Regions from separate parts of the Pseudoalteromonas sp. AS84 genome, predicted to be linked through region 1. Evidence: predicted binding sites of a transcription regulator. Region 1 holds the regulator's gene; the other holds the start of a gene.

Region 1 (3,567 bases):
ACCCGTATCATTACCCCACGCATTACGTTTATAAGTAATAACCGCTGCTAATTGCTTTATAGATAACTGCTTGGCAAATGCTTGCATTGCCGTACCAGGTCGTCCATGGATAACTACATCAATGTGATCTTTTATATCGCCAAGCACTATCGGGCTGCCTTTAAGTGCAGGAAATACACCCGGTAATCCCATGCCTGTAGGCTGATGACATGCAGCGCAATTGGCCATATATACTTGTTCGCCTAAAGTCATTAATTCTTCTTTTGGGAGGGTTTTATCAAGTAATGCGGCATCTGCTAATGCTGCTTTTTGTTTAGCCTGCTTTGCATCTGCAAGCCATGTTTTAAAATCAGCCTCAGATTTAGCAACCACCACAACGGGCATAAAGCCATGATCTTTACCACACAACTCAGCACATTGGCCTCGGTAAGTACCTTCTTCGTTTATGTTCGTCCATGTTTCGTTTATAAAGCCGGGATTCGCATCTTTTTTAACTGCAAAATCAGGTACCCACCAAGAGTGGATAACATCGTCAGAAGTCATTAAAAATCGTACTTTTTGATTTATTGGCAGTACGAGAGGTTTATCAACCTCAAGTAAGTAGTTAGGATTTTTATCTGCAAGATTAGCGATTTCATCTTGCGGGGTAGATAAAATAGAGTAGAACTCTACATCTTCGCCCATATATTCATAATGCCATTTCCATTGTGAACCTGTAATTTTAATAGTGAGATCAGCTTTGCTGGCATCTTCCATTGCAATTAGGGTTTTAGTAGCTGGTACTGCCATAGCAATTAAAATAACAAACGGAATTGCAGTCCAAAGTATTTCTACTTTAGTGCTTTCGTGAAATTGGGCAGGTACAGCCCCTTTAGATTTACGGTGATGAATAAGTGCCCAGAACATAATTGCGAACACTATCACCCCAATCACACAACATATTATAAATATGGTCATGTGCAGCTGATATACATTATTGCTTATATCGGTTACGCCTTTGCGCATATTGTATTGGCTGTTAGCCAAAACTGGGTGCGAAAAAACACATAATATAAGCCACAAGGTAGAGGTCAGTTTACCCATGTGGTGGCTCCTTTGATGCTATTGCGAATGCAAAGCGAAGAGGCATACGGCTTAAACGCCAATTCGTTATTTTTATTTTTTTAGCCAATCTCATTTAATATTGATTGGTTTTGCTGCGCCAACAACGTGTTTGTGTATATTGTGTGTTCTCAAAACTAAAAAGCTGTGAGTTATTATTAGCTCAGCACATTAATAATTAGCTAAAAAATGAACAACAAGCAAGTTTTAGTATAAAAAACAATCAGGTTGTAATTGGGTAATTAACAAAAAATCAGCAACTAGCTAGGCAACAGGAAGTTCAAAAGATGAGAAAAACAAAGGGGTTTAACGCATTCGGAGGGGAAATTATAAGTGCAAAAAAGTTTACAGGTTGAATAGTCAGTGGGCTGTTTGCACCCTATTTTAGTACAAATTTTAAAACAAAAATGCGTACTAATTAGTACGCATTTATAAAACTGCTTGTTTAAAAGCTATTTTTAAAGTCACATCCAATCAGCGTTTCTTATAACGCCAACGGCTAAGCCTTCAATATTAAAAGACTCATTCTCAAGATCTACTTCAATAGATTCAAAATCGTCGTTTTCAGCATGAAGTAATACTTTACGACCTGCTTTCTCAAGACGTTTTACAGTTACGTCTTCGTCTAAGCGTGCAACAACAACTTGTCCGTTTTCAGCGGTTTGAGTACGATGTACTGCAAGTAAATCACCATCCATAATACCAATATCTTTCATGCTCATACCGTTAACGCGTAGTAAAAAATCTGCAGCCGGTTTAAACATTAATGGATCGATTTTGCAGTGACTTTCAACGTGCTCTTGCGCCAAAATAGGTGAACCAGCAGCAACACGCCCTATAAGCGGTAAACCTAATTGTTCTGGCTCTTCTTCTTCAATTAACTGAATACCACGGCTTGCACCTGGCTTCATTTTAATTGCGCCTTTTTTAGCAAGTGCTTTTAAATGCTCTTCAGCAGCATTGGCACTTTTAAAACCTAATGTTTGCGCTATTTCAGCACGTGTAGGAGGCATACCAGTGTCTTTAATAAAAACTTTAATTAGTTCGAGTATTTGAGCTTGGCGGTTCGTTAATGGTCGCATACAACTGGTTTTCCATACAGTACATTTAACTGTGAGTATATACAGTTAAATAAAAATCGCAAATTTAAATTAAGCCTTAAAATAGCCAAAGTAATTTCACTTGTGTACATTTTAGGGATATAACTAAAACTAAGTTTATAAATGATAAAAAAAGCAAAGGAGTCATTATGAGTATTTGGTATCAACCTATTACTTTAGAGTTTTGCAAACAGCTTGATGAAGGTATAAATGGTCAAGGTACGCTGATGAAAACTATGGGGATAGAAATCACAGAGATTGGCGATGATTACTTGGTTGCCACAATGCCGGCAATTCCTGAGCATCATAACCCAATGGGGATGGTTCACGGCGGTGCTAACGTTGCACTTGCCGAAACAGTTGCCAGCTATGCAGCTAACTTTGTTGTCGATTTTACAAAATTTTACTGCGTGGGACAGGAAATTAGCGCAAGTCATTTAAAAGCGTCTCGCAACGGCACTTTAACAGCCACGGCAAGAGCATTTCATATCGGTAAGCGTAGTTCAGTATGGGAAATAAAAATTACAAATAGCCGCAATGAGCTTTGCTGCGTATCTAAAATGACCGCAGCAGTCGTAGAGCGAAGATAGTTACTTTTCGATTGGGTAAATTGTAATTTCCATACCCGCACCAATCGCAGATATACGTAGTAATGTATCTGCATCTAAGGCTTGATTAAAGCACTTAGGGGAAGTGCCTGATTCAAAACCAATATCAAACGTTCTACGTGAACAGCTTAACCATTGCTTTAGCGCGTTACGCGAACACGATTCAATAAGCTCACATATATGGTTTATTGCTTTGTCAGGCGTGTTTACTACACCTGTTGCTTCAATACGCGCTAATTGACGGTATTCGTCTTTGTCATAATGTAAAATCGTAGCGACTTTTTTCAAGTCCGCCACTAGCAAACTAATATCTTGCTTTGATTCAAGCTCAAGATCTACATTTAAAAATTGAATTTCCGACATCGTTTCGTATTTATCCTCTAATAATTTCATTGCAAACTTTAACGCAGTTTTACCGTTATACCAAATCAACTATGCTCTATTAACCACTTTATATGGATATTTCGCAGCTTTTAAGTATTTATTAGCATTTAAAGCTAGCTGGATATCAAACATTCAGCTCAATTGTACAAATAAATCATGTTAGCAATTTAAGTGTAATCTTTTTTATTTTTAAATGATTACAGTAAGCTATAGTTTAAACTGCGACAAAATGTCGCAGTAACTTATCTCATTAATGTAATAAACTAGCCTCTAAAAATAATAAGACTAAAACATGAATAAAAAAATATTTAAACATGCTCGCAAGTTACATAAATGGTTAGGTTATTTATTAGCATTACAAATTTTAGCTTGGC
Region 2 (3,567 bases), on a different contig from region 1:
AGCATGGCTTCCTCAAGTACACGAGATTGCGCGTTACTACGGTATAAAATTGCGGCATCTTGCAGGGCATTCCCTGCATTTAACCAGCTTCGTAATTTGCTACTTACAAAGCGTGCTTCGTCTAACTCATTAAATGCTGCATAAATAGAGATTGGCTCGCCATCGTTACCATCGGTCCACAAGCTTTTACCCATACGTTCTGAGTTATTTTGAATTAATGCATTGGACGCTTTCAAAATAGTCGCGGTTGAACGGTAGTTTTGTTCAAGACGAATGGTTTCTGCGCTAAAGTCAGTTAAAAAACGTTTAATGTTTTCGATTTTAGCACCACGCCAACCATAAATGCTTTGGTCATCGTCGCCTACAATCATGATGCTGTTAGTATCGCCAGCAAGTAACTTTAACCAAGCATATTGAATGGTATTTGTATCTTGGAACTCGTCTACGAGCATATGTGCAAAGCGCTGCTGATAATGACGTAGTAACGTAGGGTTATCTTTTAACACTTCGTAGCTGCGTAGTAATATTTCAGCAAAATCAACTAGGCCCGCTCTATCACAGGCCTCTTGATAGGCGGCATAAACTCGCAGCATCATTTGCTCATTAATATCGTATGCTTGAATATCTTTAGGGCGAAGTGCTTCATCTTTTTTGGCGCTTATGTACCAGCCAAACTGCTTAGCGGGCCATTTTTTATCATCAATATTCATCGATTTTAATAAGCGCTTGATCATTCTAAGCTGATCATCAGAGTCTAAAATTTGAAAGGCTTCAGGTAAATTAGCTTCACGGTGATGAGCACGTAAAATACGATGCGATAAACCATGGAATGTACCAATCCACATACCACCTACAGGGGCTTTTAGTGTTTCTTCAACGCGGCCACGCATTTCTTTAGCTGCTTTATTAGTAAAGGTTACGGCAAAAATACTGTAAGCGGATGCCTGCTCAACTTGCATAAGCCACGCAATACGATGAACTAACACTCGTGTTTTACCAGACCCAGCACCTGCTAATACCAGCATGTTTTGTAGTGGGGCTGCAACGGCATCGCGTTGTTTGTCATTTAAGCCATCGAGTAATTGTGAAACGTCCATCGTTACGCCTTTTTAATCAATATTGTGGCCAGTATAACAGGTGTTTTTGTTAGGCTAAATAAAATACTGTTTTTATAAACAGCTATTTATAAAATAGTGTTCAAAACGAGTAACTTGCTAATTAACTAAGCGAATAAAAAACATAAACGCATAACAAAAATTGCTAATTTGACCTAAAGTTAGCAAAATATACTAACTCTTTAAATCTAGACTAATTTAACTATTTGATTTGTAAGCTTTAATAAATTGGCATAAAGTGTGTAAGTAAATAATTATAAAATCAAATAAATACAGAGGTTAGTATGGCAGATCAAGGTTCTGGCGGTAACGTAATCGCAGCATTATGTAATATATTTTTTCCTGGTTTAGGGCAGTTAGTGCAAGGGCGTATTTTAGCGGCTATATTTTTTGCACTCGCTATTATAATAAGTTACGCACTAATTTATGTGCTTGTAGGTTTTGTGCTTGTACCTATTATTTACTTATGGTCGATCATTGACGCAGCGCGTTATAGATCGCGAAGTTAACGGTTTTAAAGTTGAGTAAAATAGCGCCCATGTGGCGCTATTTTACTTTATATGTCCTGTGGTTTACGGGCGTTTACGTATATAATTACGCAATTAAAGATCTACAGGCAAACCCTATGGAATATCAATTTATTCGCGACCCTATTAGTGGGCTACGTATTAAAATAAGCAGTGAACACGCTATTATTGGTCGCTGGCTAAACGAAGAAATAGGCAAAGACAAAGTAGCCATGGTGCTAGCGCTTATTGCATCGGTAAGTTCAAGCTATGAGCCGCTAACGCTAAAAGGCCAAGAAATAGATTTAATCTTAACGAAAGACGAAGCATTATTTGAAGCCCATGCGCTTCATCAAGATAGCGAAGATCTAATAGCGTATCAAGATGACGATTTAGCGCTTGAAGAAAATGGTTTAAGTAGTGGTTGTGGCTTTGAAGATTTCATTGATTTAATTGATTCATGGCATGAGTTTACGACGTCACGATAAACATAATTAGCACACTAATAAAAATATACAGCAATGCACAATCAGCATTTTATCTGTATTATTACACCAACGAAAATTACGCCAACCAAAACGACAGGAATTGATATGTCTGCCAATTTAAACAAGCTAGTAGTGATGCTAGAAATGCAAAACGCCATGAATACTAAAGTACATGAGCAATGGTTTACTCAAGGGTTTGAATGGTACCGCGCTATTTGGGTTGAGTGTGCTGAAATGCTAGATCATCATGGTTGGAAATGGTGGAAAAAACAAACACCAGATACTGAACAAGTTATTTTAGAGTTGGTTGATATTTTTCATTTTGGTCTATCGCTTAGAATTGACGGCGAAACTAGCTACGAAGACTTAGCAAAGCAACTTGAAACTGAGCTTAGTAATGCTCAACAAGCTGATGACTTTAAACAAACACTAGAGATATTAGCGGCGTCTGCCGTTGCTGATAAAACGTTTAATGCAGGTGCCTTTGCCGGCTGTATGGCGCAAATGGGTATGGATATTGATGATTTATATCGCGGCTACGTAGGTAAAAATACGTTAAACTTTTTCCGCCAAGATCACGGTTACAAAGATGGTAGCTATATTAAAGAATGGAACGGGCAAGAAGATAACGAGCATTTAGTTGAAGTAGTTAAAAGTCTTGATACAGAACATGCAGATTTTGCAAAGTTAGTATATCAAGGGCTAGAAGCGCGTTACCCAAAAATCTAGCCCACGTAAACTGAGTTAGATAATCTTACGATAGTCGGTAACACTTAGGTAATCGGCTATTTCGTTATGTGGTTGTTGGCTATCAGGGTTAGCAACTGCAAGTAAGTGCTCAATGCCGTATTCTCGTGCGGCATTCAAAACCGCAATGCTATCGTCAACAAATAAAGTACGACTTTTATTAAAGCCTAAGTCTTTTTGTACTTGGTGCCATAAACTTTGTTGCTCTTTACTTACTCCATATTCATGAGTAGACACTACGCCATCTAGGTAGTTATCAATCGCTGTATGCTCAAATTTAAGCATGACACTCTCAGGGTGGGCGTTGGTAAGTAAAATTAACTCTTTGCCTGCTTTTTTAAGCTCAGTTAAAAAATGAGGTACGTCTTCGCGCATTTTAATTAAATGCTGAGACTCTCGTTTAAGCTCCATTATAGGCAAGCTTAATTGCTGCTCCCAATAATCTAAACAATACCACTGTATTTGACCGCTTACAGCTTGATAGCGTTTTAAAATATCTGCTTTAGCTGCATCCAGGCTAATGCCCCTTGCTAATGCGTGTTGCGCAGGAATAACGTTAAGCCAAAAATGACTGTCGTAATGTAAATCGAGTAATGTTCCATCCATGTCGAGCAAAACGGTATCGATTTTTGACCAATTTAACATAGGAATTTCAACTTATAAGGTTTATTATTGAACTAACTGCCATGATAGCAAATTAACGCCAATGAC

What was found. Region 1 encodes LexA, which represses DNA repair genes until DNA is damaged. Its sites were predicted from a motif close to TACTGTATNNNNATACAGTA; they were not measured.
Region 2: a site for LexA is predicted at 1,162-1,181, ahead of uvrD (DNA helicase II). Genes of this name have one in related genera too.

Annotation. Positions count from the first base shown of each region.
Region 1 covers NZ_JBBMQY010000018.1:13,086-16,652, reverse strand. Annotated here, with positions in the region: gene coxB (cytochrome c oxidase subunit II) at 1-1,083, opposite strand, end outside; gene lexA (transcriptional repressor LexA) at 1,566-2,183, opposite strand; gene WNY79_RS16030 (PaaI family thioesterase) at 2,351-2,791, shown strand; gene WNY79_RS16025 (hypothetical protein) at 2,792-3,172, opposite strand; gene WNY79_RS16020 (hypothetical protein) at 3,486-3,567, shown strand, end outside.
Region 2 covers NZ_JBBMQY010000038.1:4,432-7,998, forward strand. Annotated here, with positions in the region: gene uvrD (DNA helicase II) at 1-1,097, opposite strand, end outside; gene WNY79_RS20505 (hypothetical protein) at 1,400-1,624, shown strand; gene WNY79_RS20510 (YacL family protein) at 1,741-2,109, shown strand; gene WNY79_RS20515 (dUTP diphosphatase) at 2,215-2,838, shown strand; gene yrfG (GMP/IMP nucleotidase) at 2,854-3,501, opposite strand; gene nudE (ADP compounds hydrolase NudE) at 3,563-3,567, shown strand, end outside.